DNA from 4 places in the Lysinibacillus sp. EB271-A1-10B genome. Region 4 is predicted to be linked to each of the others. Evidence: riboswitches for the same ligand, from Rfam matches in the RefSeq annotation. Region 4 holds a riboswitch; each other region holds the start of a gene.

What was found. A riboswitch is a leader RNA that binds a small molecule or an ion and turns the genes downstream of it on or off. The one in region 4 is predicted to bind S-adenosylmethionine.
Region 1: linked by a shared signal. The riboswitch ahead of AC3WSK_RS16665 (cyclase family protein) and the one ahead of AC3WSK_RS24645 (O-acetylhomoserine aminocarboxypropyltransferase/cysteine synthase family protein) in region 4 are both predicted to bind S-adenosylmethionine.
Region 2: linked by a shared signal. The riboswitch ahead of AC3WSK_RS24975 (MetQ/NlpA family ABC transporter substrate-binding protein) and the one ahead of AC3WSK_RS24645 (O-acetylhomoserine aminocarboxypropyltransferase/cysteine synthase family protein) in region 4 are both predicted to bind S-adenosylmethionine.
Region 3: linked by a shared signal. The riboswitch ahead of AC3WSK_RS11560 (methionine ABC transporter ATP-binding protein) and the one ahead of AC3WSK_RS24645 (O-acetylhomoserine aminocarboxypropyltransferase/cysteine synthase family protein) in region 4 are both predicted to bind S-adenosylmethionine.

The regions. Positions count from the first base shown of each region.
Region 1 covers NZ_JBYTDL010000013.1:57,898-66,147, forward strand. The annotation lists gene AC3WSK_RS16635 (VOC family protein) at 11-457, opposite strand; gene AC3WSK_RS16640 (GNAT family N-acetyltransferase) at 536-1,345, opposite strand; gene AC3WSK_RS16645 (aldo/keto reductase) at 1,571-2,416, shown strand; gene AC3WSK_RS16650 (winged helix-turn-helix transcriptional regulator) at 2,471-2,854, opposite strand; gene AC3WSK_RS16655 (MFS transporter) at 2,965-4,149, shown strand; gene AC3WSK_RS16660 (YuzC family spore coat inner layer protein) at 4,500-4,907, shown strand; SAM riboswitch class I at 5,072-5,176, shown strand; gene AC3WSK_RS16665 (cyclase family protein) at 5,303-6,040, shown strand; gene AC3WSK_RS16670 (DedA family protein) at 6,085-6,690, opposite strand; gene AC3WSK_RS16675 (Cof-type HAD-IIB family hydrolase) at 6,793-7,566, opposite strand.
Region 2 covers NZ_JBYTDL010000036.1:10,958-19,207, reverse strand. The annotation lists gene AC3WSK_RS25005 (hypothetical protein) at 1-13, opposite strand, end outside; gene AC3WSK_RS25000 (nucleotide kinase) at 134-1,210, shown strand; gene AC3WSK_RS24995 (glycine C-acetyltransferase) at 1,269-2,468, shown strand; gene AC3WSK_RS24990 (alpha-hydroxy acid oxidase) at 2,623-3,774, opposite strand; gene AC3WSK_RS24985 (methionine ABC transporter permease) at 3,788-4,459, opposite strand; gene AC3WSK_RS24980 (methionine ABC transporter ATP-binding protein) at 4,452-5,477, opposite strand; gene AC3WSK_RS24975 (MetQ/NlpA family ABC transporter substrate-binding protein) at 5,582-6,412, opposite strand; SAM riboswitch class I at 6,503-6,607, opposite strand; gene AC3WSK_RS24970 (pyridoxal phosphate-dependent aminotransferase) at 6,921-8,090, opposite strand.
Region 3 covers NZ_JBYTDL010000007.1:27,612-35,861, forward strand. The annotation lists gene AC3WSK_RS11550 (MetQ/NlpA family ABC transporter substrate-binding protein) at 333-1,190, opposite strand; gene AC3WSK_RS11555 (methionine ABC transporter permease) at 1,287-1,955, opposite strand; gene AC3WSK_RS11560 (methionine ABC transporter ATP-binding protein) at 1,945-2,973, opposite strand; SAM riboswitch class I at 3,237-3,342, opposite strand; gene AC3WSK_RS11565 (thioredoxin family protein) at 3,405-3,707, opposite strand; gene AC3WSK_RS11570 (toprim domain-containing protein) at 3,724-4,065, opposite strand; gene gcvH (glycine cleavage system protein GcvH) at 4,265-4,645, opposite strand; gene AC3WSK_RS11580 (arsenate reductase family protein) at 4,736-5,092, opposite strand; gene AC3WSK_RS11585 (acyl-CoA dehydrogenase FadE) at 5,838-7,622, opposite strand; gene AC3WSK_RS11590 (acetyl-CoA C-acetyltransferase) at 7,743-8,250, opposite strand, start outside.
Region 4 covers NZ_JBYTDL010000034.1:3,872-12,121, reverse strand. The annotation lists gene AC3WSK_RS24655 (homoserine dehydrogenase) at 1-910, opposite strand, end outside; gene AC3WSK_RS24650 (hypothetical protein) at 1,692-2,078, opposite strand; gene AC3WSK_RS24645 (O-acetylhomoserine aminocarboxypropyltransferase/cysteine synthase family protein) at 2,402-3,703, opposite strand; SAM riboswitch class I at 3,821-3,934, opposite strand; gene AC3WSK_RS24640 (glycerol-3-phosphate acyltransferase) at 4,239-4,871, shown strand; gene AC3WSK_RS24635 (DASS family sodium-coupled anion symporter) at 5,053-6,534, shown strand; gene scpC (succinyl-CoA:acetate CoA-transferase ScpC) at 6,710-8,230, opposite strand.

The sequences.
Region 1 (8,250 bases), on a different contig from region 4:
GTCAATCTTTTCAGTTATTTGTAATAATCAACATATCATGATCATCAAACTGCCACATGTCCCCGTAAGCAACTTCCCAATAGTAGCCGTTCGGATCTTGGAAATAGCCACTATAACCACCCCAAAATACAGTTTCTGGCTCCTTGACGATTTCCGCTCCGGCATTTTTAGCTAATTCAAACACTTGATCAACTTCTTCTTTCGATTTTCCATTATAAGCAAGCGTAATCCCATTAAAGCCATTACCAATAGTTGGTGGATTTACCTCGTTTATATCTTTTACTAAACGCTCAATCGGAAACAGTGAGATTTTTGTCCCTCCATTATTAAAGAAAATAACATCTGGGTTTGTTTCCTTGCCATACACAACCACTTCAAATCCCAGACCCTCTCTATAAAACCTAAGAGACTCGATCATATCCTTTACACCCAATGTAATTAAATTTAAACGATTCATCCTACTCTCTCCTTTATAAAAGATTCAATTACTTATTCTATCTTAAGCATTGAATCCCCTTCTAGCTTCTTGCAATCCTCATGTTGCTTCTGTCCATGTACTCTTTGTATAAGCCATTTTCAATCCACAACGCTCCATATTGTTTTGACTAATAGATGCAAATTTGGCGTGCCCTATCATTACACTACAATTTTGTTTGAGGGATTCGTTGATACGAAACTGTATTAACGCTTGGTGAATTCCTTGATTACGGGCAATTTGTTTCACGGCAAAGGCAGCTAAAACGGCCGTCCCATTATATACATATAAAGAACCAACACCAACGTCCTCACCCTGAAGAGAAGCAATATAAAACGACCAGCCAGGCTTGTCATGCAACACCTGATTATTTGTCGCAACACTTTCTGCTAAAAATGCTGGCATACCAAAACCTTCAACATAGATATTTCCGTAACGATCAAATCCGTCTTCATCGATTTGCCTTATTTTAATGCACGAATTCTTTGTTTTCCCTACCATCTCTTCATTTAGCTCACAATATAATGTTGCATGAAAATCACTCTGAAAAAAACCAGCATTATGTAAGTTTTTTAGCGAAGTAGTGTTTACATATGGAGGGGCTAAATCAAAACGGGCTGGGATTTCCCTTGCTTTATAAAAGCTAAGTATTTTATCTATCGTATCCTCTGAACTAAAGCTATCACCCTTTACCACATTGTATGAGGGACCGGGGATATTTTTAATGAAAAAAGCATAGGCACCATCAAATTGACCAACCTCTACTCCCATAGCATTGTTCTGAATTTCCTTTATTGCATTCAGCCTCGACTCAAACATCTTGATTTCCGTCATTTCAAAGTGATCTGCCAAGTTTTTCGTTATTACCACCCCTTATTCACCACCCTATAATTTTTACTTTTCTACCACTAATTGTAATCCACCCAGGTGACCGAACTACGTAAACTATAAAAATTTCTTCCTGTGAATCATTGATATTTCACAAAAGTAACCTCCACGTTTCTATGAAACTAAAAAGTGCGTACTTTTTTTCGCAATGGAACGAAAGCATAATAAAAAAGCACAAAGCAACAACGAAAATTGGAGGACAGAAAAATGATCAATCATTTACAAGATACAATCACATTAAATAATGGCTTACAAATGCCAGGAATGGGGTTAGGCGTATTCAAAGTAGAGAATGATGCTACAGCAGAAATAGTGAAAAATGCGATTGAGGTCGGTTACCGTAGCATCGATACTGCCGCTATTTATGGCAATGAAGCAGGGGTTGGTGAAGGTATTAGGCAGGCACTAACAACTACTGATTTACAGCGTGAGGATTTATTTATTACATCCAAAGTATGGAACGATGACTTGAGCTATGAAGCGACAATTGCAGCATACGAGGAAAGCTTAGAAAAATTAGGGCTAGATTATTTAGACCTCTACCTTATTCATTGGCCAGGTAAAAATAAATATCAAGAAGCTTGGAAGGCACTCGAAGATTTATACGAGCAAGGGAAAATTAAAGCCATTGGCGTATGTAATTTCCATAAGTCACATTTACAGGATCTTCTTAAAATAGCACGTATCACACCTGTTATTAACCAAGTGGAATTCCATCCACGTTTACAACAAGCTGAGCTACGTTCATTTTGCGAAGCGCACAATATACAAATGGAAGCTTGGGCACCGTTAATGCAAGGTGGGCTTCTTGATCACGAAACTATTTCAACAATAGCTGAAAAATACGGGAAATCAAATGCTCAAGTTATTTTACGCTGGAATATTCAAAACGGTATCATCACAATTCCAAAGTCTGTGCGTAAAGAACGTATGATTCAAAACGCTGATATTTTTGATTTCACCCTAACTGAAGAAGAGATGGCGATCATTAACGCTATGAATCTGGAACAACGTGTTGGCCCAAATCCAGATGACTTTGACTTTGCTCTATAAACGGAAAAAAGAGACTGTCTAATTTTCTTCTCAGACAGTCTCTTTCCAATCTATTTAAGATGTATGCATCATCGCGATATCCTCATCACGTTGCATTAACAGTACATCTTCACCTTTATCTTGTAGCTTTTCGATATGTTTTTCACCCCAAGTGCAAAGGACGTTCAACACAGGGTCCATCTCTTGACCATAAGGTGTTAGCGAATATTCAACTTTTGGCGGTACTTGATTGAAAACCTTGCGATTAATTAAACCAGACTGCTCTAATTCACGCAATTGGCTCGTTAGCATTTTTTGCGAGATGCCTGGAATCAATCGGCGGAATTCATTCGTACGAATCTTACCATGGTGGTTAAGATGACAAAGAATAATAGGTTTCCATTTGCCCCCAATGACTTCAAGAGTGGCTTCAACACCAATATTATAAACTTTTTTCATTGTAAACCTCCTAAAATATTCAAAAGTAACTAAAAGTACTCTACACAACTTTTAGGCATGTATGAATATTACAATACACTATACAAAAAATCAAAGGAGATAGTAATAGAATGAAAGAAACAAAAGTTCCGAATGCTAAACTAACATTACTCGCACTTGCAATCAGTGCATTTGGCATTGGCTCAACAGAATTTATCAGCGTCGGACTCCTCCCATTAATAACAGAAGATTTTGGCATAACGTTAAGTACTGCGGGTTTAACCGTATCCATATATGCACTAGGTGTAACTATTGGTGCACCGCTTTTGACAGCATGTACATCAAGCTTTAGTCGGAAAAATGTGTTACTGCTCGTCATGGTACTTTTTATTATTGGTAATTTACTCACAGCTCTAGCACCCTTATTCTCATTACTAATAATCGGCCGTGTTATTTCAGCATTAGCACATGGCGTGTTTATGTCTATTGCCTCTGTTATCGCTGCAGATGTTGTGGAACCTAATAAACGAGCAAGTGCAATAGCTTTTATGTTCACAGGGTTAACATTAGCAACTGTCACAGGCGTCCCGCTAGGAACTTTTATTGGACAAGTAACTGACTGGCGAATGTCGTTCTTTTTCATTGTTGTTATTGGTATTATCGGATTAATTAGTAATGCCCTGCTTGTACCTAGTCAATTATCTAAAGGAAATCCAATATCTATTCGAGATATCGGGAAAGTCTTAGGGAATATAAGAATGCTACTAATTCTCTTTATTACCTCAATTGGATATGGTGGCGCATTCGTAGTATATACGTATATTTCCCCTATTTTAGAGAAGTATATGGGCTACTCACCAAAAGCACTTGTCGTGATCTTAATCGGATACGGTATTTGTGTTGCAATCGGTAATACATTAGGTGGTCATTTTGCGAATAATAACCCTTTACGTTCTATCTTTATTATCTTTATCGGCTTAGCACTGGCTGTACTCGGCATTGGCTTCTTTTTGGAGTCATCAATCATGGGATTATTAATGGTCCTTATGATGGGTCTATTTATGTTTATGAATGTACCGGGATTACAGCTTTATGCCGTTCAGCTTTCAGAAAAATATATACCATCAGCTATTTCAATGGCTTCCGCATTAAACATTTCGGCCTTTAACATTGGCATTTTTATAGGGTCATACATTGGAGGATTCATCATTCGCCACCAATCATTAGCACATACACCTATATACGGATTCGGCTTAGTGATGCTTGCAGCAGCTACTACATTCCTATGGTTAATCTTTGATAGAAACAAACAATAGTCCCCTTGCTTATAGGATCAAAAAACAATGAAAAGGACATATTTGTCAATGTTATAGCACTTTAAATGAGGATAATTTCCGTTCTAAGCTACTTCGCTTTCGCTCAAAAAATCTGTGGCTAATGTTTTGTTTTATCACTATAAATTAAAGTGCCATGCCAGAAGATACATGTTGATTGGAGTGGAGGCTGGGCGACTCCTCGGGGATCAGCGATGACGGAAATCAATCCCTCCTTTTGCATAGACTTGAGTACCTTTTCGCTCAGGCTTTTCAAAGCATTTGCCATTAACACCTAAAGTCTTTGTTGTACATAAGATAATGTATCAACTATAGGATAGGAGGAAATTTAGTTGTATTACAATCCTTATCCGTATTTTGTCTATCCTAATTATTATCCGGCATGGGTAATGGCAAATCAACCAACTACTCAACAACCTTCTAGACATCTAGCAATGCCTGACCCAACGAATAGAAGTCCATTTCCATCCATCAATACAGTGAAATTAAAGACTTCCGCGAAACGAGTCAAGATTATTATGCAGCAAGCACAATTACTTACGGATAAAATTGATGAATCAGAGCAATTTGCACATGATCTTATGAACGCAGCGCAACTATCAAATAAAACAGAAGTTGAAAAATTAATTACGTCAACGGGCGTTACGATAAAATTCGAAACTACCTATACGCCAGATGGCATTCGTATAATATTTACTGATAGCGGCTGTTGTAAGCTTACATTAGCTTTGAGTTGGTGAAGAGTTGGCCCTTTGAAGAGGGCCTCTTTTTGCTTTTCGCATGCTTTTGGAGGTTTTGAAGTGTTGAAATTTTTTAACCTCGTATCCCTATTGAACTTGTAACCTATAAATAAATATGCTAAATTATTTGTAAACTTTATTTCTGAAAATTTTTATATCGTATTTTCTTATCAAGAGAGACGGAGGGATTGGCCCTATGAAGTCTCAGCAACCAGCCTATAGGTATGGTGCTAATTCCAAATGGCATAATTTAGCCTTGAAGATGAGAAGACTTACTGCATTTGCTTTGCACAAGAGTCCTCTTCTACAAGGAGGACTCTTTTTTATTTGCTCTTTAACGTGAATGATACGCAAAGAATCGCACCCAAAATATGCACAGAAAGCAGGGAAATAGTATGGCAAACGAACTTTTACAAGCAATAAAATTATTGAAATCAAAAGAATGGGTTGATTTAACACATACATTCGGTCCAAACTCTCCTCATTTCTTTATGTTTGATGATGCAAAATTTGAAACATTATTTTCACATGATGATGGATTCTTTGCACAACAATTCTCTTTCCCTGGACAATACGGAACACATATCGACCCACCTATCCATTTCGTGCAAGAAACACGCTATTTAGAGGAATTGGAGCTAAAAGAACTAGTACTCCCACTAATCGTTATTGATAAATCGAAGGAAGCTGAAATTAACAACGACTACACGTTAAGCGTTCAAGATATTCTTAACTTTGAAGCTGAATATGGAGAAATTGAAGAAGGTACCTTTGTTGCGCTGCGTACAGATTGGAGTAAACGTTGGCCAGATAAAGAGGCTTTCAGCAATAAAGATACCGATGGCAATAATCATATTCCTGGCTGGGGATTAGAAGCTTTGCAATTTTTATTCAACGAACGAAAAGTAAGTGCAATCGGCCACGAAACTTTTGATACGGATTCAGCAACAGATTTTCGTAAAAACGGTAAGTTAGACGGCGAATATTTTGTGCTTGAGCAAGATACTTATCAAATTGAGCTTATGACAAATTTGGATAAGCTACCTCCAAAAGGCGCCGTTATATTCAATATTGTGCCGAAGCCTGAAAAAGCATCTGGATTCCCTGTTCGTTCATTTGCTATATTGCCTTAATATAGCAACAGGTCTGATTCAATAAATATTGAACCAGACCTTTCTTAATCATTTATATTAGTGGGATTCCTTTTTTTAAAAACAACATAAACGATCAGCATAATTATTATAAACAATACTATAAGATAAATGCTGTAACGGGATAAATATGCCTCAACATAATGCCATTTCTCACCTAGTACATTACCTAAAGTAATAAACGTAAATGTCCATATAACTGCTCCCGTATACGCAAAGAAAGCAAATTTTTTATAAGGATAATTATTAATAGCGGCAATATATGCTGTAAGATGGCGCACACCAGGAATAAAATATCCTATTAATAATAATCCCGGCCCTATTTTTGCAAATAACTCTTTAGTAAAATCAATTTTCTGCTCAGTAATATGAATTTTCGAACCGTATTTTTGCAATAAAGGTAGCCCGAATCTATAGCCTATATAGTAGCTCAAAGTAATTCCTCCTACCGCACCTACGATAGCGCTGATTAAAGCAGGAATATGTGCAAGCGTTTCTCGATAAACGCTATACCCTACATATGTCAAAAATAATTCATCAGGAAGTGGCAGCCCGACAATCCCCCCAATTAGGACAAGAATGATGCCAAAATATCCATAATGTTCAATAAGAGATTGCACATGCTGCGCCATAAATCCATCCCACCTAAAGCATAATAATTTTTATAGTTAGCTTTATCATAACTCAATGGAGACAACATTATGAGTGTTATGAATTCAATACAGTTTTTCCCATTAAATGATTCCTAGCTCACGAAGAGCATAATCAATACCATCTTCAGTTGATTTCTTTGTTACAAAATTAGCGATATTTTTTAATGCTTCACTACCGTTTCCCATTGCAATACCGAAGCCGACCTGCTCTAGCATATCGATATCATTATCTCCATCCCCAAAAGCAAGTGCTTCATCAGGACTCAAGTCGAAATATTCTAGTACAGCTTGAACAGCAATAGACTTAGAAACATCATACTGCAAAACATTTGTTATGTTAGGATGCCACCTTTTAAATAATAAATGAGGAAATGTGGAGGTATACTTTTTCTCAACATCCTCATCACCATATAAACACATTAAATACACTTCTTTCGTTCCAATATCTTCATTGATAACGGGAAACTCTCGCAAAGATAATGTTTCTTTCATAGCTTTTAATGTCTCTTCTTCTTGAACGTTATTCATTGATAATGTTTCTGTAAAAAACGATAGACTTTGTTTATTTTCATCAGCAAAAGCCTTCACTACTTGGACTACTTCTTTGGCAATCGGTATTTTATGTATGACTTGATCTTGGTGCTTAACATATGCACCATTAGCTGTAATAAACGTCTCTATTCCTACATTCCTTAAATCCTGGCACATTGATAAAGGTCTTCCTGTAGCAGCTACAATATGAATTCCTTTATCCTTTAATTGTTGAATAGCGGTCCTTGTACGTTCTTGCATACGACCATCTTCATAATTAACAAGCGTTCCATCTACATCAAAGAATACAATTTTATAATCCATCGTTCGCTCCTTTTCATTTTACATATTAGATGTAAATCTAGCAGAGGAATAACACCAAAGCATGGGGGATGATTTCCGTTCGGCAGGGCGCTTTGCTGCTGCCGCTACGCTTTCGCACAGAGTAGAGCTTCCTGGGGGCGTCCGATGAGCCGCTTCGTTGCTGCCCAAGGATTTGCCCAGCCGGAACGAAGATTACCCTATAAATGTCATCCGCAATTTTGATGATGAATCTAATTTAAAGACACTCATTTCCACTACAGGCGAGCGTTAATTGGCTCCTCTTTACCGTCAATCATAATCCTATATTCCCTATCCAACATACTTGTAATTTTACGTTAATAATTGAGAGGAAGCATCTTTATTCCAAAACACAATATAGGTATTTTAACCTGCACAAACGACTTTATAATAAAAAAATAAGTAGTTATTTATTTAAACATTTGTACGTATTTCGACAAACTAAAACGAACATGTAAATTACTTCAGCAACACCGATAAATACTATTACGGGTACGTATCGGTATTTCAAATAACTAAAAAAGCATCGAACATTTTTATTTTAATAATTCTAAAGGAGTATACCAAAGAACATAGAATTGTTAAAATAAGAGAAACTAAATTAAATATATTGAACGACATCGCCCTTCATATAAATAGAACAAAAGAAATATATTCACATCCCTC
Region 2 (8,250 bases), on a different contig from region 4:
TTTTTTTTATCATACATCGCCCTCCAAACTTAAAAACTCGACTTTTATCCTATTCGTAAAAATTTAAAAGTAGCTTTTCATTTTTTAAAAGGTTCCTTCATATAATGCAAGGCATAAGAAAGGGGGATCGAAATTGAACGGAAATGTGACCTATTACTATGGACACGCACTGACTGGGCAAGGAGTTAAACATTTATATAAAGAAATGATGGATGAGGCAGAATTAGTTTATATTTTGCAGGGTGCACCGACGTTTAAAGGATCTGAGCTTCTGAAAGAGCTTGGGTATTTTTATGTAAAGCAGGGCTTTTCGGTGGAGTGGTTTAAGCATGCTTTGCTGGAGGATGTTGTAGAGGCAGTATACGTTCAAGGCTGTAATCGATTATTTGTATGGTCATCGGAGTGGGGGATTGAACCGACTTTTCTTGGCACAAAGCATCGGGTGATGTCATTTTATGATTGCTTAGAAGAAATCCAGCTTGAAAAGGTTGGCGAACAGCTTGCTAATACGATGGCGGAACGAGAGTCATGGCGTGAGAAGTGTATTTCGTCGCTTACTAAAGCTATAAAGATTCATGATGATTGGGAAGTAGTGACACAGAGCTGTATGAACTGGGGGGCATTAAATGACCAGGTTGAACATTTAAAGGCAGAGGTTTTCCAATCGATGGTCTTAAACAAAACAGGTATGCGCACGCATCGCTTACTCGGAACGTTAACTCCGAGGGGGGCCGAAAATACAGTAGATAGTATAACGAAAAATGTATCTCGGAGATTGATGATCAAAGGGAAGCCAGGTACAGGTAAATCTTCGTTAATGAAAGGTTTGGCAGACGAAGCGAATGCGAGAGGGCTCGATGCGCAAATTATTTGGTGTGGCTTGGATGCAAACTCTGTTGATATGGTTCTTATCCCGGAATTAAATTTCTGCATCTTTGATAGTACGGATCCTCATATCTTTGATCCAGAGGACGGCAGATTAGGGGATGAAATTTTCGATATAGGGAAACATTGCGCAATTTCACAAGAAGCTGAAGTTCAAATTGAAGATATTCGAGCAAAGTATAAAGAAGCAATGCAGGATGCAATGGGTTATTCGAAGCGTTATGCGGAAGCGGAGTATACAGTCCGTCGCTTAATAGATAATTGTCTATCGTCATCTCTTTGGCGAGAAAAAACTGCCCCATTATTCGAAAGATTAACAAAGTAATTTTTCTTATATCATGCTTGTGCTACACTAGGAGCTAGAACAGTTTTCCTAGGAAAGGATGATACGCTTGTCAAAAGTATTGAATGCATTTTTAGATGAAAACCTACAAGACTTACATGAACAAGGCTTATACAATGAAATTGATCCAGTAGAGGGAGCAAACGGACCCATTATTCAGGTACGTGGCAAAAATCTAATTAATCTATCCTCAAACAACTATCTTGGCTTAGCAACGAATGAAGAATTAAAGCGTATTGCCAAAGAAACAATAGAGACATATGGTGTGGGGGCTGGAGCAGTCCGTACGATTAACGGTACACTTGATTTACACGTAAAATTAGAGGAAAAGCTTGCTGAATTTAAAGGAACAGAGGCAGCGATTTCTTATCAATCCGGTTTTAACTGTAATATGGCAGCAATTTCAGCTGTTATGGATAAAAATGATGCGATTCTTTCAGACCAATTAAACCATGCATCGATTATCGATGGCTGTCGTTTATCACGTGCCAAAATTATTGCCTATAATCACTCCGATATGGATGATTTACGTGCAAAGGCAAAGGCAGCAACAGAATCAGGCTTATACAATAAAGTCATGGTTATTACGGATGGCGTATTCTCAATGGACGGTGATATTGCAAAATTACCAGAAATCGTTGAGATTGCGAAAGAGTTTGATTTAATAACATATGTAGATGATGCGCACGGATCAGGGGTAACAGGTAAAGGAAAGGGTACTGTGAAGCATTTCGGTTTAGAAAAAGAAATCGACTTCCAAATTGGTACACTTTCTAAAGCAATTGGTGTTGTTGGTGGATATGTAGCTGGTAAGCAAAATTTAATTGACTGGCTAAAAGTGCGTTCTCGTCCATTTTTATTCTCAACAGCATTACCACCAGGTGATGTTGCTGCGATTACAGCAGCAGTGCAAATGCTGATTGACTCAACAGAGCTGCACGATAAGCTTTGGGAAAATGGCGATTATTTAAAGGCGGGTCTTGCTAAATTAGGCTTTAATATTGGCGAATCTGAAACGCCGATTACACCATGTATTATTGGTGATGAAAAGCTTACACAGGAATTTTCACGTCGCCTATTTGAAGAAGGCGTCTACGCTAAATCAATCGTTTTCCCAACAGTTCCAAAAGGTACAGGACGTGTTCGAAACATGCCTACAGCGGCACATACAAAAGAAATGTTGGACGGCGCTCTAGCAATCTATGAAAAAGTCGGCCGTGAACTAGGCGTTATTCAATAAAAAATTGGGCTGCCTCAATAGGAGGTAGCCCTTTTTATATTAACGTTCCGATAAATCGGTGAAACGTTCCGATAAATCTCAAAATTGTTCCGATAAAACACAAATTTATTCCGATAAGTCTCTTATCTCCACCTCAAACTGCCGGACGATTTATTCACTTTCCATCTTTTTTCACTAATGTAATATCACGTAGTCCCTTTATAGATATTGCCCCCGCTAAAGCGATGGAAACTTTTAATTCATCATATAAATTCGTCATTACTTTTTCGACTCCTTGCTGCCCATCTAATGCAAGTCCGTAGACGAAGGGACGACCAATGGCAACAGCATCAGCTCCTAAAGCGAGTACTTTAAGAGCATCCATGCCACGATACACACCGCTATCTAAAATGACAGGAACTCGTCCTTTTACAGCTTTCACAATATCAGGAAGGGCATCGAGTGAACCAATTACGCCATCCAATTGGCGACCACCGTGGTTTGATACGATAATACCGTCAATGCCGTTTTCAATAGCTAGTTTTGCGTCTTCAGGATGTAAGATTCCCTTCAGTAAAATAGGGAGATTAGAACGGCGCTTTAATTCACGTACATTCTCCCAATTTAATGTAGGATGGAACACATTTTGCAAAACGCCCTGTACATATGACTCGAATGAATCATCTGGTAAGGAAGCAGTAAAAACAGGATCATTCATATAGTTTCCTCGAGCATACCCAAGTTTTAAAGGTGAAAATTGATTGCGAACATCTTCTTCACGCCAGCCAAGCATGACGGTATCTACAGTTAAAACAATAGCCTCAAAACCAGCAGCCTCGGCTCGGGCGGCCATGCTATATGCAATTTCCTCATTTGTTGACCAATATAATTGAAACCATTTAGTAGCAGTGGGGGCTGTTTGTGCCACATCCTCAAGTGCATAGCTTGAAACTGTACTTTGAATATAAGGAATTTTTAACTGATCAGCCGCACGTGCCACGGCAAGCTCTCCCTCGTCATGTGCCATTTTGTTCATGCCAACAGGAGCAAATAAGAGCGGGGTTGGATGTACTTTTCCGAACAGCTCAATCGATGTATCAATACTTGAAACATCATGTAAAAAGCGTGGAATAATAGAGTATTTTTCAAAGGCTCCACGGTTATTCCGTAATGTTTGCTCACCACCAGCACCTGAACGAATGTAGCCAAACGGACCAGCTTCCATTTTTTCTGCAACAGCCTTTTCTAAATCTGCAAAGCAAATAGGGAAGGGGGCTTGTGCATTAATATTTTTTAACAGTAGATCACCATGTGTTGTTTTAGTCATCGTCATCCTCCTATTAATCTTTCTTAAGTTTCGCAGCAAAGCGGTTACCCATTGATTGAATAATCTGAACAAGGATGATTAAGATAAACACTGTCGCATACATCACATCGACCTCATAGCGTAAATGACCGTAACGATATGCGAGATCACCTAAACCACCAGCGCCAACCATTCCAGCCATTGCTGTTGCTCCTATCAGACCGATTGTGGCAATTGTTAAGCCTAAAATAATGGATGGACGAGCCTCACGTAGTAAGACATTCCAAATGATGTGACGACGTTTAATACCCATTGCTGTATAAGCTTCCACAACACCTGGATCAACTTCCAAAAGTGCCGTTTCCATAAGTCGTGCAATATAAGGTGCTGTATAAACAACAAGCGGCACAATAACACCTTTTACACCAATAGTTGTGCCAACGATCAGCTTCGTGAACGGTAAAATGAAGAATAGTAAAATAATGAACGGTACAGAGCGAATAATATTAATAAATAAATTGAAAAATTGATAGAGAAATTTATTTTCAAATGATTGCCCCGGACGAGTTAAAACGATTAAAAGCCCTAAAGGGATCCCAATTAAAATAGAAAACAATAATGAAATCCCGACCATTTGAAAGGTTTCGAAAATGGATTGCCCAATAACATCTGACCAGTCTGCAAAGAAACTTTGAATGCTATTCATTTAATTCGCCTCCTAATTCCTCAACGCATACCCCGTTTTCTATAAAATACGTAAGTGCCTTTTCAACGATATGTGCCTTACCGTGTAGATGCACGACAATATTACCGACGATGCCGTTTTTTAATTCAATGATATTGGCTGTTAAAATATTTGGTTGTACATCATAAACTTTGCTCACTTCTGCAAGTAATGGCTTCCCGGTACTTTCACCAAGGAATGTTAAGCGAATCACACTTCCGGAAAGATTTAATTGTTCGATTAGGGAAGAAGATAAATTACGTTGAGAAATAGTGTTTAAAAACTTTCGTGTCGTTGGGTGCTGAGGCTTCGAAAATAGTTCTATAGCAGAGCCATATTCCACAACCGTCCCTGATTCAAGAACGGATACATCATCGCAAATTTTTTGAATAACATTCATTTCATGTGTAATGAGTAAAATAGTGATGCCCAACTCACGGTTAATTTTCAAGAGAAGCTCGAGAATAGCTTCAGTTGTTTCAGGATCGAGAGCACTTGTTGCTTCATCACTGAGTAAAATCTCAGGCTCTTGGGCGAGGGCACGTGCAATAGCGACACGTTGCTTTTGACCACCCGAAAGTTGGCTAGGATAACTATCTAATTTCTCTGTTAGGCCAACAATTTCTGCATATTTTGCGACGCGTTTTTTCACTTCAGAGTCGTTATAGCCTAGAAGCTTTAATGGTACCGAGATATTGTTGTAAACGGTCGCTGTTTTTAAGAGATTAAAATGCTGGAAAATCATGCCGATTTTTTGACGTGTTTTGCGGAGGTCGTTTAAAGAAAGGGAAGTAATATCTACATTGTCGATCAATACTTTTCCTGTTGTTGGACGCTCTAATAAATTAACACAGCGAATAAGGGTACTTTTTCCTGCGCCACTGTAGCCAATAACCCCATGAATTTCACCTTTTTTGACATGCAGGTTAATGCCATCTACTGCCTTAACGATACCTTTTTTAGTTTTAAATTCTTTTGTTATATTTTCTAGTTGAATCATACTGTGAACTCTCCTTTCTAAGTCCTTCTATAAAGCAAGAATCTGCTAGCATACCTATAGGAGTCTCGCAGATTCTCAATTTATGAAAGGCCCTTCATCGTTACTTACCAGCTTGGAATGATAGAACCTTTGAATTCCTCTTCAATAAATTTGCGTACTTCATCAGATTGATAGGCTTCAACAAATTTTTTAATCGCTGGGTCATCCTCGTTTTCAGCACGTACCGCAATGTAGTTTACATATGGAGAGTTAGTAGATTCTAAAAGAATGGAGTCTTTTTTAGGATCAATACCAGCATCAAGAGCGAAGTTCGTATTAATAGCTGCCACATCTACTTCACTAAGCTGCTTCGGAATTTGTGCAGCCTCTAATTCAATGAATTTAAAATTCTTTTTGTTTTCTTCCACATCGCGAATAGATGCTGTTAAGTCTGCACCTTCTTTTAATTTAATGATGCCTGCCTCTTGAAGAACAAATAGAGCACGAGCCCCGTTCGTTGGATCATTTGGTAATCCGAATGTAGCACCATCAGGAACTTCATCCAATGATTTATATTTATCAGAGTATATGCCCATAGGAGTTAAAATTGTTTTTCCTACTGGTACTAAATCTGTTTTGTGATCTTTGTTAAATGCATCGAGGAAAGGCTTGTGTTGATAACTGTTTACATCAAGATCACCCTCGGCTAACGATGTATTTGGTAAAACATAATCAGAGAACGTTTTTAGTTCTACCTCTAAGCCACTTTCTTTGGCAACTTTTGCTGCAACCTCTGCAATTTGTTCGTGTGGACCAGAAGTTACACCTACTACAATTTTATTTTCATTAATAGCCTTACCTTGACTACCTTTATCTTCATTAGTACCGCAGCCTACTAATGCTGCTACTAATGTGAGACTCGCTAAACCTAGTAAAATTTTGTTTTTCTTTTTCATGAGACATACCTCCAAAGTTGTTTTATCGGCTGGTAAAAATAAAAAAAACTCTCTTAAAAAAATTAAGAGAGGCTCATGAAAAAACGTCCTCTCTTATCTTTCAAACGATGATCGTTTGCTGGATTTGGCACCTTCCTTAAAAAAGGAGGTTGCCGAGCTTCATAGGGCCAGTCCCTCAGCTACTCTTGATAAGAGATTTATAATATTTTTTTGTAAATCCGATATATCTAATATAGATTATAGGATATAGTAAGTCAATCGAATTTTTGAAATATTTTTTTTTGTTATACTATTTGATCGCGAAAGAGGCATGGGAATTCTTGCTAGGGTAGGGTGGAAATATTGTTATCAGGACAGTGTATTAGATAGTTTGATGAATCAAAGGTCATGTTCAATTTATCCGTTAGAAGAAGGGTTGAGGCAACCAAGAAAGATCATGAAATGAAAACTGCCCCTATAGCGAGTGTGAACTAATAGGACAGTTTTTGAATGGAAGGAAATCCAATGCTTATAAATTAAAGAAGTTTAATTTTTCAATTCGGCTGATTGCTTCACGTAAGCGATCTTCACTTACAAGTAAACCTACACGAACATAGCCTTCACCGTATTGACCGAAGCCATTGCCTGCAGCTACTGCGATATCAGCTTTATCGAGCAATACATCAGTAAACTGCTCACTTGTATAACCTAATGGAACAGGGAGCCATGCAAAGAAAGAGCCCTTTGGTGCGGTTACTTGCCAACCAATTCGCTGTGCTTCTTCGATAAGAACATTTCGTCGACGCTCATAAGTCGCTCTTAGCTTATTCGCGCAATCCTGAGATGCTGTAAGGGCAACCGCTGCTGCTTGTTGTACGGCAGGGAATTGACTACAAAATAGATGATCTTGAATAAGATTAATAGCCGCAACAATATCAGCGTTACCAACTGCAAATCCAATACGCCAGCCTGCCATATTATATGTTTTAGATAATGTATACATCTCGATGCCGACCTCTTTGGCACCTTCCGCTTGCAGGAAACTAATAGGTTTCTTGCCGTCAAATCCAATTGCACCGTAAGCGAAATCATGTGAGACAATCATGTTGTGCTCTTTAGCAAAGCGCGCCGTTTCCTCGAAAAATTCAAGTGTTGCAGTACCACCAGTTGGATTGTTCGGGTAATTTAAGTAAAGAAGCTTTGCCTTTTCTTTTACTTCATTGGATAAAGCATTATAATCGGGCAGGAAATTATTCTCTGCGAAAAGTGGCATGACTTCAAAATTAACATCACCTAATACGACACCAGATAAGTAATCTGGATATCCAGGATCGGGTAATAACATTGTATCACCGGGGTTTAAAACCGCTAACGGCAGCTCAACAAGACCGATTTTTGTACCACCAAGAATAGCTACCTCAGTTTCAGGATCAATATCAACATTGTATTCACGTTTGTAGAAGTCTGCGGCTGCTTGACGTAATTCTACGATGCCACGGAATGGAGAATATTTATGATGTTGAGGGTTTTCAGCTGCTTCCTGTAACGCTTTTATAATGTGTTGGGGAGTGGGCTGATCTGGATTGCCTTGACCGAGATTGATAACATCGCGCCCTTCTGCTAAAGCAGAATTCACTTTTTGCACCAATGCTGCAAAAAATTGAGTCGGGAGTTGCTGTAGTTTTTTTGAGAATTCCATGCATGTTCTCCTTTTTAGAAAATAATAATTGATGCAAATAATATTACTTTTTTTACTAATTGTCTAGAGTCTCTATTTACAAAGATGGACGCACAAAATACAAGCAAAGAGCATGCGAGCCTAAGTACAAAGCCGATTCTTGACGTAATTATGCCAACAT
Region 3 (8,250 bases), on a different contig from region 4:
ACTAAACAATTTCTATACAAAATTTTTGGTAAATCGATCACTTTTAAAATATTATTATATTTTTGTTATAAACTACAGAATAATACCTCTCCTGACAAAAAGTTATATTTTTCTGATAAAAGACAGCCTTTTTATAATAAGAAGAAAGGGTATGTAATCTTTTAAATTACATACCCTTTCAAACTACAAAAAACACTATTTTATTCCAGCTTGTCGACTCATCCTGTCAGCGCCAAATCGGAGTGAAAATCAGCCTTTGTTTATTATTCAATTCTTTCGATAACAAGAAAAAGGGTATGTAAGTTTTATACTTACACACCCCTTTAAATAAATTATTTAACTGGCACAACTGAGCCTTTCCATTCTTCAATAATGAAGTCTTGGATTTCTTTAGATTTTAATACTTCTATCAATTTTTTAATTTCTGGTTTTGTTTCATCACCAGCACGTACAGCTACAATATTTACATAAGGAGATTCTTTATCTTCAAGAGAAATTGCATCTTTCAATGGATTAATATTGTTATCGATTGCAAAGTTCGAGTTAATTAAAACTGCATCGCCTTCATTATTTTCATACATTTGTACAAGCATTTCTGGAGCTGTATTTGCATCGAATTTGAAGTTCTTAGGGTTTTCTGCGATATCTTTTATTTCTGCTGCTGTTTTATCAACGCCATCTTTTAATTTAATTAAGCCCTTAGCTTCTAACAATGAAAGCATACGACCGTGGTCTGAAACTGAGCTAGAAAGTAAAATTGTTGCACCTTTTGGTAGATCCTCAAGAGTTTTATATTTTTTAGAGTAAATTCCGATTGGTTCAATGTGAATGGCACCAGCATTTACAAAGTCGTAGCCATTTTCTTTCATGCTAAGCTCTAAGAAAGGTAGGTGTTGGAAATAGTTTGCATCAAGTTCACCTGATTCTAAATGTTGGTTTGGTAATACATAGTCTTGATACGTTTCAATTTTAAGATCGATACCTTCTTTAGCTAAAGCTGGCTTTGCTTTTTCCAAAATAACCGCATGAGGCGTATTAGAAGCACCTATTGTTAATGTTACATTTTCTTTATTGTCTGATTTATCACCAGATGATGCGTTTGAGTTTGTATCATCTTTTTTACCAGCACCACAAGCAGCTAAGGCTAATACTAATACTGATAAAAATAATCCTGTTAAAAATTTCTTCATTTTATTGCACTCCCTTTTAACTAATTTAAAATATGTTAGCGGCATAAAACCGAAATAACTTTTTTGATGTTCGTAGCGAGATACGCTTTTTTCTTTTTAGCGTTTATCTGTTTTGGCTGTAATTAAGTCGCCAATCCATTGAATAATAAATACTACTATTAAGATTAATATAGTCGCCATTAAAGTTACATCTTGGCGATTACGTTGGAAACCATCTAAGAATGCTAAGTTTCCTAGACCGCCTGCACCGATAATACCTGCCATCGCAGTATAGCCAACAAGTGCTACAGCCGTTACAGTAAGACCAGAAATAAGCGCTGGGAACGATTCTGGAATTAAAACTTTCCAAATAATCGTTGACGTTTTAGCACCCATTGAACGAGCCGCTTCAATAACGCCTTTATCGATTTCACGCAATGAAATTAATACCATACGCGCATAAAATGGTGCAGCTCCGATAATTAGTGCCGGTAAAGCAGCATCTGCGCCACGAATTGTGCCGAGTAAAAATTTCGTAAATGGAATTAATAAAATAATCAAAACGATAAATGGAATCGAACGGAAAATATTAACGATTGAGCCTGTTAAAAAGTTCACCAGTTTATTGGCCCATAGTTGGTTTGGACTTGATAAAAACAATAAGATCCCAATTACTAATCCAAGTATAAATGTGATCACCGTAGAGATTGTTGTCATATACAACGTTTCATACGTAGCTTCCCACATTTTTTCCCAGTCGACATTCGGAAAGAAATTAGTTAGCATTGGCAATCACCTCCGTTTGTACTTCGACTGTATGCAAGTAGCTAAGTGCAGCTGCAACATTCGACTCTGTGCCTTCAATTTGTACAATAAGTGTACCGTACGCACCATTTTTTGTTTGCGAAATATTACCATGTACTATACTTACTTCTACATCACACTGTTTTACAAGATGTGAGATGACAGGCTGCTCTGTTTTTTCTCCTACAAATATTAGCTTTACAAGTTGTCCATTAGGGTAATTTGCTTTAATTTGTGCCACAGTTTCCTGTGTCTCCTTCGTATCTGTAATTTGAGAAACGAATTTTTTTGTAATGTCCGCTTGTGGCGCTTGGAATACTTGTAATACTTCACCACGTTCTACAATTTCTCCAGCTTCCATAACCGCTACACGGTGGCAAATTTTACGAATAACATGCATTTCATGTGTGATTAACACGATCGTTAAACCTAGTCGTTCATTAATATCGACAAGTAAATCTAGGATAGCATCTGTTGTCTCCGGATCGAGTGCGGATGTTGCCTCATCACATAACAATACTTCTGGATTATTAGCAAGTGCACGAGCGATGCCTACACGTTGCTTTTGTCCCCCCGATAATTGTGATGGATACGCTTTAGCACGTCCGTCTAAGCCAACTAGTGTGATCAATTCTTTCACACGTGCCTCACGTTTTGCCTTTGGAACACCTGCGATTTCTAGTGGGAAAGCAATGTTTTCCGCAACAGTTCGAGACCAAAGTAAATTGAAATGTTGGAAAATCATACTGACCTTTTGTCTAGCATCTCTAAGCTTTTGCCCCTTTATGGATGAAAATTCTTGATTGTTAACCGTTACCGTACCAGATGTAGGCTTTTCTAAACCGTTTAACAAACGAATCATTGTACTTTTACCAGCGCCACTATAGCCGATAATGCCATAAATTTCACCTTTATCGATAGAAAGGTTGACGTCTTTAACTGCTGTTAATTCGCCATTCGAGGTCTTGTATTTCTTCGTAATATTTTGAAGCTGAATCATAGCGAATTCTCCTTTTCTTATATCAATTGTGCCTCGGCATAATTGCGTCTGGAATCGGCTTTGTGCTGGCACAAAGAAATCCTTTTCGATTCCATGACATCCGCCGGAGGCTCTAGGCCAACATGACGTTGGTCACTCAGTCGTTGCCACAGGATGTGGCGTTCTTAGACTGAGTTCCTCTATTTCAGCGGCTGAAAGAAGTAAAAAACCCCTTCAACTATAGACAAGTAGAAGGGGTCACGTAACTTATACGTTGAACCGTTCTCTCATCTTTCAAAGATAAAATCTTTGGGTGATTTGGCACCTTTTCACTTTTGTGATGGTTGCCGGGCTTCATAGGGCACTTCCCTCAGCCGCTCTTTATAAGAGTTCGATATATTTATATTTTTTAGTATATTCGTACTTTACCACGTGAGTAAAGTCCAGTCAATTTATTTTTTTAACAATTCGTATAAATACGGTACGGATTGAAAGGCATAAACCTTCTCCGTCACTTTTCCGCCTTCACATACAAGTAAACACGGTACACTTTCAATTTTATTTTCATAAGCGATTTGCTCAATAAAGTTAATATTCGCTTTACCAATCTGTAGCTGTGGCAGCAATTGTTCAACAACCGACATCATTTTCGATGCAACTACACACGTTCCACACATTGGTGTATATAAATAAAAAGCAGCCTTTTCACCAGACTGGATAGCCACGTCCCACTGCTCTTTTGACCATTCTTCCATCTTTTTTCACGCAACCTTACAAAATATATTCATTATGGATTGAGAAATGTGCACGAAGCAAAATCGCCGCTAACACCTTTCTCGGAGTTGTCTCTACTTCCTTATATGTTGGCATTGTACGTAAATGCTCGGCCTCTGGATAATGTCTGTCCATTAATGCTCGTAGCTTATCACCCGATGTATCTGCATCAAAAAATGTATAAAGCTCACAGCCTTCATATGGATCAAGTAACTCTTCTAATTGATGCACACCAATTGTACCATTCGTGCAAAGTATTTTAACATGTTCATTTAAAATAGGTTCAATTTGAAGCTTATCCGAACGGCCTTCGACAATTAAGCATTTCCCCTCGAACATAACGCCACCCCCGTTTAGACATATCCCTTATCATTATTATATCAATAAATCTTGTCATTGATACTGTTAGACACCTATTGTTAAGGGAATATACTGGCATTCACCCTCATCCACTATGATGGCAGAATGGATGAAGATAATAAAAAACGTCGGTAGTTTCCGACGTTTTTCTATTACAGGCTTGTCTTATAAGCTTGTCTTATTCTGCAATCATTTCATCGTATTGCTCAGCTGTCATAAGCTTTTCAACTTCTGATGCATCAGCAGGCTCTACAACGATCATCCATGCTTTTTCATATGGTGATTCATTAACGAATTCTGGGCTATCTTCTAAATCTGCATTTACTTCAACTACTGTACCTGAGATTGGTGCATATAATTCAGAAACTGTTTTTACAGATTCTACGCTACCAAATGGATCATCTGTTTTGATTTCGTCGCCAACTTGTGGAAGTTCAACGAAAACGATATCTCCAAGTTCAGATTGTGCGAAATGAGAAATACCGATACGTACTTTTCCATCTTCTACTTTAACCCATTCGTGCTCTTCAGAGTAACGTAAGTCTTTAGGTGTGTTCATGCAAAAACCCCTCCATAAATATGTAATATATTCACTTTCAGTGTGCCATACTTCTTTCATAAAAACAAGATTAAAAGCGATTAAAAGCGGTTATTTCCAAGCTTGCTCAAAATCTGATTCTTTAAACCCTAACGTAACTTTTTTCCCATCAGTTACAATTGGACGTTTAATTAACATACCATCTGAAGCAAGCAGTTCAAGTTGCTCCACTTCAGTCATTTCAGCAAGCTTATCTTTCAAGCCAAGCTCGCGATATTTCATACCAGAAGTATTAAAAAATTTCTTTAAAGGTAGTCCACTTACTTGCCATAAGTTTGATAGTTCGTCCTTTGTTGGCGGTTGTTCGACAATGTGTACATCTTCATATGAAACTCCATTGTCATTTAGCCATTTTTGTGCTTTTTTACAAGTAGTACATTTCGGATATTGAATAAATTGAATCGTCATTTAAAGGCTCCTCTACTATCATTTTTAGGAACTACATTTTCAGTGTATCCCTCATTTTCTGTAGTATACCATCATAACCGTTACGAACCAAAATGAAACAATTATTAACTTATTCCTTCCATATCGTGGGGTTGATTTCCGTTACGGCTGGGCGCTTTGCCGCTGACGCTTCGCTTTCGCGCAGAGCTTCCTGGGAGCGTCCGATGAGCCGCTTCGCTGCAGGGTCTCATCTGTGACGCTGATCCCCAAGGAGTCGCCCAGCCTCCACTCCAATCAACCAATTCATATAGCGTGTGTTTCTTGCATATTTATCCGATTTAATGTAATAAAACCAAGCTTTAGCTACCGGTGTTTTTTCGTGCGAAAGCGAAGTGTTATCGTAGCAGAATCAACAACAGATGTACAATCGCCCTTACTATTCTGATTGATTATGATGTGTAGCCTTAGCGTTCTCATTTGCCATTCATAAAATTTATTAAAGTTCTACGATATTGTTGATTGGAGTGGAAGGCTACTCGACTCCCGTGGGAAAGTGAGACAGGCGAGATCCTGGACTGAGCCGAGCGAAGGAAGCGGCTCGACGCTCGCCCACAGGAAGCCTTGCTCTGTGCGAAAGCGTAGCGGCAGCAACAAAGCGAGTAGCCTGGAACGGAAATCACCCCCTCATTTTAAGAGCTATACTTTTACTTCCAACAAAAAAACCTAGCTATCGCAACTCTGTGGATAGCTAGGGTTTTTTTGCATATTAAACTACAAATTTTTCTGCTTCAATTAATTTAACAGAAGCTTCGCGTTTCTTCGCGATTAAGTTGTATGGGTTGTTGCGAGTTAATTTACGCAGTGCAGACAATGTCATGCGTGCAGCGTCGCCGTCTGCTGAAGCAAGAATCGTATCTTTTGCTTCTTTTTCAATTTCTGCAAATGCTTCTTGGCAGAAGATTTGAGTATACAGTAATTTTTGATGAGCTTTTTCAGCACCGTCACGAGCAATCGCCTTTTCTGTACGCAATACAGCAGATTCCATAGCGAATAGTTGGTTTGCGATATTTGCAATCTTCACTAATACTTCTTGCTCTTGATCAAGCTTCGCGCCGAAGCGTTGTGCTGCTAAACCTGATGCTAATACAGCAATTTTCTTCGCATTTTTCACAAGGTATTTTTCCTGTGCTAATGGCTCTGTACCTACATCTTCAGGCATTAGCATAAGAAGCTCTTGTTGTAAATTTTGAGCAACTTGTAGCAACGGCAATTCACCTTTTATTGCCTTTTTCATAAATGTACCTGGTACAATCATGCGGTTAATTTCATTTGTACCTTCAAAAATACGATTAATACGAGAATCACGATAAATGCGCTCTACTTCGTATTCAGCCATAAAGCCGTAACCACCGTGTAATTGAACCGCTTCATCCGCAATGTAATCTAAAGTCTCAGAACCAAATACTTTAGCAATAGAACATTCAATAGCATACTCAGCAATTGCACTAGCAATCACTTTCCCTTGTTTTTGCTCATCTGGGCTTAGCTGACTTAAGCGGTCCTCAAATAAACCTACTGTACGATAGTTTAATGACTCAGACGCATACAATTGTGATGCCATTGTCGATAATTTTTCTTTTGTTAGATTGAAATCAGACAGCTTCGTTTTAAACTGCTGACGTTGGTTTGTATATTGAATAGCAAGCTCTAATGCACGTTTCGAGCCACCGATTGTTCCAACCCCTAATTTATAGCGACCGATATTTAAAATATTAAAGGCAATAACGTGTCCGCGACCTACTTCACCTAATAGGTTTTCTACAGGTACTTCTGCATCTTCAAGGATTAAAGTACGTGTTGATGAAGATTTGATTCCCATTTTTTTCTCTTCTGCGCCAACTGAAACGCCATTGAAGGCACGTTCTACGATAAATGCCGAGAATTTATCGCCATCGATTTTTGCATAGACAACAAATACATCTGCAAAGCCTGCATTTGTAATCCATTGCTTTTCACCATTTAAAATATAATGTGTTCCTGCATCGTTTAACTTCGCAGTCGTTTTTGCACCTAATGCATCAGAACCTGAACCTGGCTCTGTTAATGCGTAAGCAGCGATTAATTCACCTGAAGCAAGCTTTGGTAAATACGTCTTCTTTTGATCTTCATTTCCGAATAGGACAATTGGTAAAGAACCAATGCCTACGTGTGCTCCATGTGTAATAGAGAAACCGCCAGCTACAGACATTTTTTCTGCGATTAATGCAGAAGAAACTTTGTCTAATCCTAGCCCTTCATATTCTTCAGGTACATCCGCGCTTAGTAAGCCGAGTTCACCTGCGCTTTTTAGTAGACGAACCGAATGCTCAAATTCATGGTTTTCTAAATTTTCAACGACTGGTAACACTTCATTTGCTACATACTCTTCTGTAGTTTTAGCAATCATTTTATGCTCATCTGTGAAATCTTCTGGTGTAAACACACGATCTAATTCCACATCTTCAATAATAAATCCGCCGCCTTTAATGAAATCCGTTGTTTTTTCTGTCATTCTAAATTCCTCCCTATATATCTATTTTTAATAGTTTTTATCCCCAATATATAGAAAAGCTTGAAGTACTACGTTCGGAGGCAACCGAAAACGGTGCACTCCAAGCTGATCTAGCAAAAATTATAGAAGTTCAAATACTCCCGCAGCACCCATACCGCCGCCGATACACATTGTTACGACACCATATTTCTTACCTTGACGCTTTAATTCATGAATGAGCTTTAATGTTAAAATAGCTCCCGTTGCACCAAGTGGGTGACCTAGGGCAATTGCTCCACCATTAACGTTTACTTTGTTTTGGTCAATGCCTAAATGACGGACGACTTGTAAGGATTGTGACGCAAATGCTTCGTTAATTTCCCATAAATCAATGTCATCTATTGATAAGCCTGCAATTTCAAGTGCTTTAGGTACTGCCACGATTGGTCCAATACCCATCACCTCAGGAGGTACGCCACCAACTGCAAAGCCTAAAAACTTCGCCATCGGAGTAAGACCTTGTTTTTCTGCTTCCTCGCGATCCATCACTAGTACCGCTGCTGCACCATCCGAAGTTTGAGAAGCATTACCAGCTGTAACACTACCTTTAACATGGAAGGCCGGACGAAGCTTCGCTAAACCTTCTACA
Region 4 (8,250 bases):
ACATACCTGCCCCAGGTCCAACTAGCGTTAAAGTACCAATATAATTTGTATCCAATGCCACTGCATTATTGACGTCATCAACAGGATAAAGCGGATGTTCTTTATCTACTAATTGTGGACCAACCTTTGCGATCACTTTCCCATCGGCTAGCTTCTCAACCTCAGCAACGTGGCGGTAACGCAAGCCTTTTTCGCACGCTTCTTTTACTTGCTCTGCCGAAATACTATCGATGCCAACTACCTCGACGTCAGCCCAATCTGGTTGTTCACCAAATGCTAAAGCACTTAAAATCATTAATTTTTTAAAGGCATCCTGTCCGGAAATATCATTATATGGATCTGCCTCTGCATAACCTAAATTTTGCGCCTCTTTTAAAGCAGTTTCGAACGACCAGCCTTGTGAACGCATTTTCGTTAAAATATAGTTGGATGTCCCATTTAAAACACCTTGAATACGACTAACATCATTGACAAGCAAAATGTTTTTCATCGTTTTAATGACTGGTACACCACCAGCGGTTGTTGCCTCAAAGCCCACAAACACACCATTTGCTTTTGCAAGGTCCTGTAGCTCTAAGCCTCGCTTTGCAAACATTACTTTGTTAGCTGTGATAACATGACATTTATGTTCAACAGCGCGCTTTAAGTAGGTAAATGCTGGCTCCTCATTCACGATCGCCTCAAAAACAACTTGCATACCTGGTTCAGCTAAAACTTCATCCATACTAGTTGTCATTAAATGTGCTGTCCCTGGTACGCGTTCACGGCTGGCGTCTGTAACTAAAATTTTTGCTACTTCTAGCTCAATGCCTAATTTATTTTTAAGCTCTTCACGCTTTTCGTTTAATATATGGTAAATTCCTTGACCTACCGTTCCAAATCCTAATATAGCTGCCTTTATAGTTGCCATTTCTGTTATTCCCTCCAACTTACATTCCGCAGTTTCATTATATTTATTTCGTCTCAGCTTAATTCGTACAGATTTTGAATTGTTCGCTGACTTTACAAAGCAGGTCAGTTTGCCGTGTTTAACACTTCGTCTTCAGACAGATATTTAGTCATGGTGTTTCACTCTCACTACAAAAAATATTCTGAATGAAAATACAGTCTGTGAAACACACAAATTCAAATAATTCAAAATTTAACTTATTGAAGATTGTATCGTAAATACATACATTGCACAAGAAAAATCTTTCTAGGATGGACATTTGTTTCCCCTAGAAGTGCAAAGGAAATCGTTTTCATTCCTTTTATTATATGATTTTTCACTTGATCTATAAAATAATTGAACAAATATTGACGATTCATATAAAAATAAGGATCATCACAATAGTGTGGGGTTGATTTTCGTTGCGGCTGGGCGCTTTCCTGGGGGCGTCCGATGAGCCGCTTCACTCGCATTGCTCGCTCCAGGGTCTCATCTGTGACGCTGATCCCCAAGGAGTCGCCCAACCTCCACTCCAATCAACTTATATTTGTTTAATTTTAACAAATATCACCCACAGCTTTTGGTGATGAGCCAAAAATAAATGCCTTTCTTCTATTATATTTATGTAAATACATTCCTAAAAATTGTTCTTTTGAAATATATTAATAAAAATTTTTTCAATTATGTTACTATATCTTCCAACATCTAATTAAAAAGCTCATTCCCTGTAGCAGCAGAGAATGAGCATAATTATATGAGGGATTTAACTAGCTTTGGCTAGTAATTTATAACGATATTGTGTTAGCACTTGTTGCACCAGTCTTATTTCCTCTAGCTTAAAATTTGGTATTGCATACGTACGTTCAACTAATTGGAACGTGCCGTATTTTAAGTAATACTCTGTCGCAGGTAGAGGAATATGACTTGCTCCGTAGCCTTCATAAGTCTCAAAAACTTCTTTTACTGTATAGCCTTCTTCTTTGACATAAACAAACTCCTTAAAAGCTGAATGTCCAAAGTTCTCTTGCCATTTACTCTCAACTGATGCAAGTATGTTTTGAATGGACATGTTGTTCACAAAAACATGACCTTCATTTAACTCATAAATAAGATAAGATGCAATGTTTTGCGCACTATACACATTTCCCATTTAAAACACTCCTTTATCATCAGTATTGGTAGATAAGAGTAGTTACTGACTTAGCAACTACTCCGCTTCATATATTTCAAAAGTGGGGGAGCACTTATGAAAACTAAATGTCGAACGATTTTCTTATTTCCTAGTATAAAACAAGGATTTAAACAAGTCAACAATACTTATTGAATTACTAGGTATTATTTTTAAAGAATTTCAGTTACCTTTACCGAATGAGGCAAGCGGATGATGCAGCAACGTTTTACGTATTACCAAATGAGGCCTATCGAATGGGAAAACACGTAAACGCTACAACATTAGCCAATTTCTTTTATTTATTAGGCTTCTACTTGTTGTTGTGAAACTGTTACTTGTTCAATAGCTTGTTCTAAATCTGCAATAATGTCCTCTACTGCCTCTAAACCGATGGATAAGCGAATGAGCGACTCGGTTACGCCAGTTTGGATTAGCTCCTCAGCTGATAGTTGCTGATGTGTAGTAGATGCTGGATGGATGATTAATGACTTCGCATCCCCTACATTTGCTACGTGCGAGAATAATTTCACACTATCGATTAATTTACGCCCTGCTTCACGCCCACCTTTAATACCAAATGTAAGCACTGATCCGAAGCCATTTCTCAAATACTTTTTAGCTAACTCATGGGTAGGGAAATCTTCTAATCCATTGTAATTTACATATTCCACAGATGGGTGGTTTCGTAAATATTCAGCTACCGCTAATGCATTTTCATTGTGTTTAGGAATACGCAAATGAAGCGTTTCTAAACCTTGTAATAAATTAAATGCTGCATCTGCACTTAATGTTGGTCCAAAGTCGCGTAGTAATTGCACTCGCAGTTTTGTGGCAAATGCAGCCGCTGCTGTGTCAATACCATAACGCAAACCGTGATAAGAAGCATCTGGCTCTGTAAAGCCTGGGAAGCGTCCACGAGTCCAATCAAACTTCCCTGCATCTACTACAACGCCACCTAAAGTTGTACCATGGCCGCCAATCCATTTTGTTGCGGAATGAACAACGATATCTGCACCGAAATCAATTGGTGTAGAGCCATATGGTGAAGCAAATGTGCTATCAATAATTAATGGTAAGCCGTTTTCATGTGCTACATTCGCTACTGCTTCGATGTCTAGCACTTTTAAACTTGGGTTACCGTAAATTTCAGCGAACACTGCTTTTGTTTTATCTGTAATAGCTGCTCGGAAATTTTCTGGATTTGTTTCGTCTACAAAAATTGTTTTAATACCGTAGTTTGGTAGTGTGTTGGCGAATAAATTATAAGTACCTCCGTACAAAGAGCTACCTGCAACAATTTCATCACCTGCCACTGCTAGATTTAAAATTGAAAATGCAATAGCTGCTGCACCAGATGAAAGTGCTACCGCTGCTGTACCGCCTTCTAATAAAGCGACGCGCTTTTCAAAAACATCTACAGTTGGGTTTGTAATTCGTGTGTAAATATTGCCAGCTTCCTCTAAGGCAAAAAGACGTTGCGCATGAGCAGTGTCTTTAAAAACGAATGCCGTTGAGCGATATACGGGTACTGTACGAGATCCTGTTACCGGGTCCGGCTCTTGGCCACCGTGTAACAGCAATGTTTCTGGTTTAAAATTTGTCATTGTATACCTCCATATGGTTATTTTTTTACGATGGCACCGGAGATGAGGAGGATTTTTTAAGTAGAAAACAAAAACCCTCTTCAGCTAAGAAGAGGGTTGCGGTTGCAAGTTTTCCTCCCCTTATCTGTCAGATCCAAGTAAGAATCTGTAGGAATTAGCACCTTAGCAAGCTCGTCACTTACTGGTTGCCGGGCATCATAGGGCCTATCCCTCCGCCGCTCTTGATAAGAGTATGTGATTCAATTTCCATCGTTGTTACAAAGTATAAACATAGACATTTTCTCTGTCAACACTAAAATTTTATTTTTTCCGAAACTTCTGTCTGCTTTTTTACGTATTACGAACGCATACATTATTTTAGTGTTACATAATTCATCACTAAAAGTTTCGGGGTGAAATTTGTTAAAATATACGCCCTTTTTATTAGTTGATTGGAGTGGAGGCGAAGCCAGCGTCAGCAACAAAGCGCCCAGCCGGAACGGAAATCAATCACACGTTTTGGTGATGAGCTTATTATATAGAAAGGAGGACTTTTATGTTAAAAGCCGTTATCATTTTTCTTCTTGTCGGTTATTTGATTGGCTGTATTCATGGCTCTAAAGTTGCTCAGTTTTTATCTGGGGTAGATTTAAAAAAGACTGGTTTTGGCAATGCAGGTGCCTCTAATGCCACGCTTTCCCTTGGATGGAAATACGGCATATTAGTCGGACTTATCGATATCGGTAAAGGTGTTGTAGCTATAATCGGTGCACATGTCTATCTTGCTGATATAACACAATTAACTGAAGTACAAGTTTGGCTCTTTATTTATATCGTAGCAGCCGGTGTCATTCTAGGTCATAATTTCCCATTTTATATGGGCTTCAATGGCGGCAAAGGAACTGCTTCAATTATCGGGATATTACTTGCGATTGATTGGAAAGTTGGCTTATTTGCACTCATTTTATTTGTTATTTTTTCTTTCGTGACGAGCTTTTTAATTGTCGGTGTACTTGAATTTTATCTCGTTTTTTGCACAGCCACATATTTATGGATTCCTGGGGTCGGCCCAACGTGTATAGCCTTATTTCTTTTTGGTATAGCCATCATTTTGCATATCGAAAATATTAAACGATTGATGCTAGGAACTGAGCCTAAAGTTACCTCAGCATTCAAGAAGAAAAACTAATATATTTTGGATATTTTTGTCTTTTCTATGACCGCGTATTTTCTCGTAACTGCCCATTATCGCTATAACTAGAAAGCATTTGAACACACTAGCTTTTTTTACAATAAATAGACAATTTACTTTCTTAATAAAGCATTTTACTAGTCGATGTTATAGAAAATGCTAGAAAGGATGAGAAAGTATGTCTACTTCTGAACAAGCAAAACCGAAACGTAATTTAAAGCCACTCTGGATTGCATTAGCGTTCGCATCCCTCATCATCATAACTTTTTTACCGAACAACGGCGATTTACCTGTAGCTGGACAACGGGCTTTGGCTATTTTAGCTTTCGCGGTCATCCTATGGGTTACAGAAGCAGTATCCTATCCCGTTAGCTCTGCCATGATTATTGCTCTCGTTACAGTTTTACTAGGATTAGCTCCGTCAATGGAAGATCCAACGAGAGAGCTAGGAACATCCGATGCATTAAAATTAGCATTAAGCGGATTTAGTAATTCAGCAGTTGCACTAGTAGCCGCAGCTCTTTTCCTAGCGGCAGCCATGCAAATTACCAATTTACATAAACGTCTTGCGCTATGGATTCTTTCACTAGTAGGGACAAAAACGAAAGCCATTGTCTTCGGTGCTATTTTAGTATCGATTGCACTCGCATTCTTCGTCCCTTCTGCTACTGCACGTGCAGGCGCAGTTGTACCAATACTACTCGGAATGGTAGCGGCATTTGGTTTACCACGTGATAGTCGACTTGCTGCTTTACTTGTCATTACCTCTGTGCAAGCTGTCTCCATTTGGAATATCGGTATTAAAACAGCAGCAGCACAAAATATGGTTGCTTTAAATTTCATTAAAGAACAATTTGGTGTGGATATTTCTTGGGGTGCTTGGTTGCTTTACGCAGCCCCCTTCTCCATCATCATGTCAGTAGCTCTATTTTTCATTATGATTACACTAATTAAGCCTGAAACAAGTAATATCGAAGGTGGCCGAGAAGTAATCAAAAAACAACTTGCAGAACTTGGCCCACTAAAAGCTCCCGAAATTCGATTAATCATAACATCTGCCGTTTTACTATTTTTCTGGGCTACTGAGGGCAAACTCCACCCATTCGATACGACAACGGTCACAATCGTTGCAATCGCCATTTTATTAATGCCCAAAATAGGTGTCTATACGTGGAAGCAAGTTGAACCGCATATTCCTTGGGGTACAATTATCGTCTTTGCAGTAGGAATTATGTTAGGAACAGTCTTGCTTAATACTAAAGGTGCATCTTGGTTATCTGATAAAGTATTCGGTTCACTCGGTTTAGATTCTATGCCAATTCTTGCAACCATTGCCCTTGTCACTTTATTCAATATTCTTATTCACTTAGGCTTTGCGAGCGCAACAAGCTTAGCATCTGCGCTTATACCAGTATTTATCGTTTTAGCCTCAACATTAACAGCTAATGTCGATCAGGTTGGTTTCGTTATCGTGCAACAATTCGTTATTAGCTTCGGCTTCCTCTTACCTATTAGTGCACCGCAAAATATGCTTGCCTATGGTACAGGAGCCTTTACAACAAAGGATTTCTTAAAGTCTGGTATTCCATTAACGATCATTGGATACATCCTAGTTCTTCTATTCTCCGCAACATATTGGAAATGGATTGGATTATTGTAAAAAGAAGCTTTGGAACTTTGTTTTTCTTCGGGCGCAGAGCATTTCGGGGATTACCCGATCACTTCGTAGGCCTCCCCGTCTATTCCACAGATACCTGAGCTTTTTGGATTATGTTATTAACAATGAAAAGCCTTGAAGGAACAAATAAACTATCCTTCAAGGCTTTTTTAATTTATTATTTCGATAAAGCTGGGTTCTTCATCGTGCCATTTTTTGCGTAATTCACATGCCATGAGAGCGCTTTTTCTAAAATATGTGGCGTATGATGTCCACCAGTTGCTTCATTGGCATCATTAAAATACTTCCATAGCTGCTCACGATATTCCGGGTGTGCACAGTTATCGATAATGAGTCCAACCCTCTCTTTTGGAGCAAGCCCACGTAAGTCTGCTACTCCCTGCTCTGTTACGATGACGTCTACATCATGCTCTGTATGGTCTACATGTGACACCATTGGAACGATACTAGAAATATTTCCGCCTTTTGCATAAGATTTTGTGACAAAAATACCTAATCGTGCATTACGCGCAAAGTCTCCAGAACCGCCGATTCCATTCATCATTTTTGTGCCAGAAACATGTGTAGAATTCACATTCCCGTAAATATCTACTTCTAATGCCGTATTAACAGAAATCAACCCGAGTCGGCGAATAATTTCTGGTTGGTTAGAAATCTCTTGCGGTCGTAATACTAGTTTATCTGTATATTTTTCAAAATTACCATAAACTCTATTTCCAACTTCCTCGGAAAGCGTAATTGAAGTAGCAGATGCGAAGTTTACCTTTCCGGCATCAATTAATTCGAATATCGCATCTTGCAATACTTCTGAATATACTTCTAAGTTCTCAAACTCAGAATCTTTAAAACCTAATAAAACGGCATTTGCTACTGAGCCCACACCCGATTGAATGGGCCTTAAGCTTGTTGTTAAACGACCTACTTTAATTTCTTCACGTAGGAAATTTAATAAATGATTAGCCATAATATCCGTTTCTTCATCCGCAGGAACAATCGTGGATGGCGCATCTAAAATATCTGAAATTACAATGCCTTTTACTTTATTTAAATCTAGTGGTATACCAATTGTGCCAAGCCGATCGGATACATTTTGCAATGGGATTGGATCACGTTGCCCTTGTAGTCCTGGTACAAAAATATCATGGACACCTTCTAATTCATCAAGCTGAGCTACGTTCAACTCAATAATTATTTGGTCTGCCTCTTGCACAAAAATCGGAGAGTTACCAACTGAAGTTGTAGGAATTAGTAAGCCGTCTTCTGTAATAGCAGCTGCTTCAATAATCGCAAAGTCAATGGGACCGATAATACCTTGACGTACTAGCTCCGCATTATGTGATAGATGCGCATCAACGAATGTGATGTCACCACTGTTAATTTTGTTACGAATGCCGGCATCTGCTTGGAAAGGCCCACGTTTACGAATAACGCCAGCTTCTGCTAAGTATTGGTCGACTTCTGGGCCTAGTGATGCACCTGTATATACATCTACCTTGAAGTTCTCCTTTTTAGCTTTTTCCACAAGCGCAAGTGGTACCACTTTTACGTCACCCGCACGAGTAAATCCACTCATCCCAAGTACCATACCATCCTTAATCCAAGACGCTGCTTCATCTGCTGTTACTACCTTGCTCCGTAGCTGTTCATTTCGAAGCTTTTTCACCAACTTTTCTTCCATCCTTATTCCTCCATCCCACT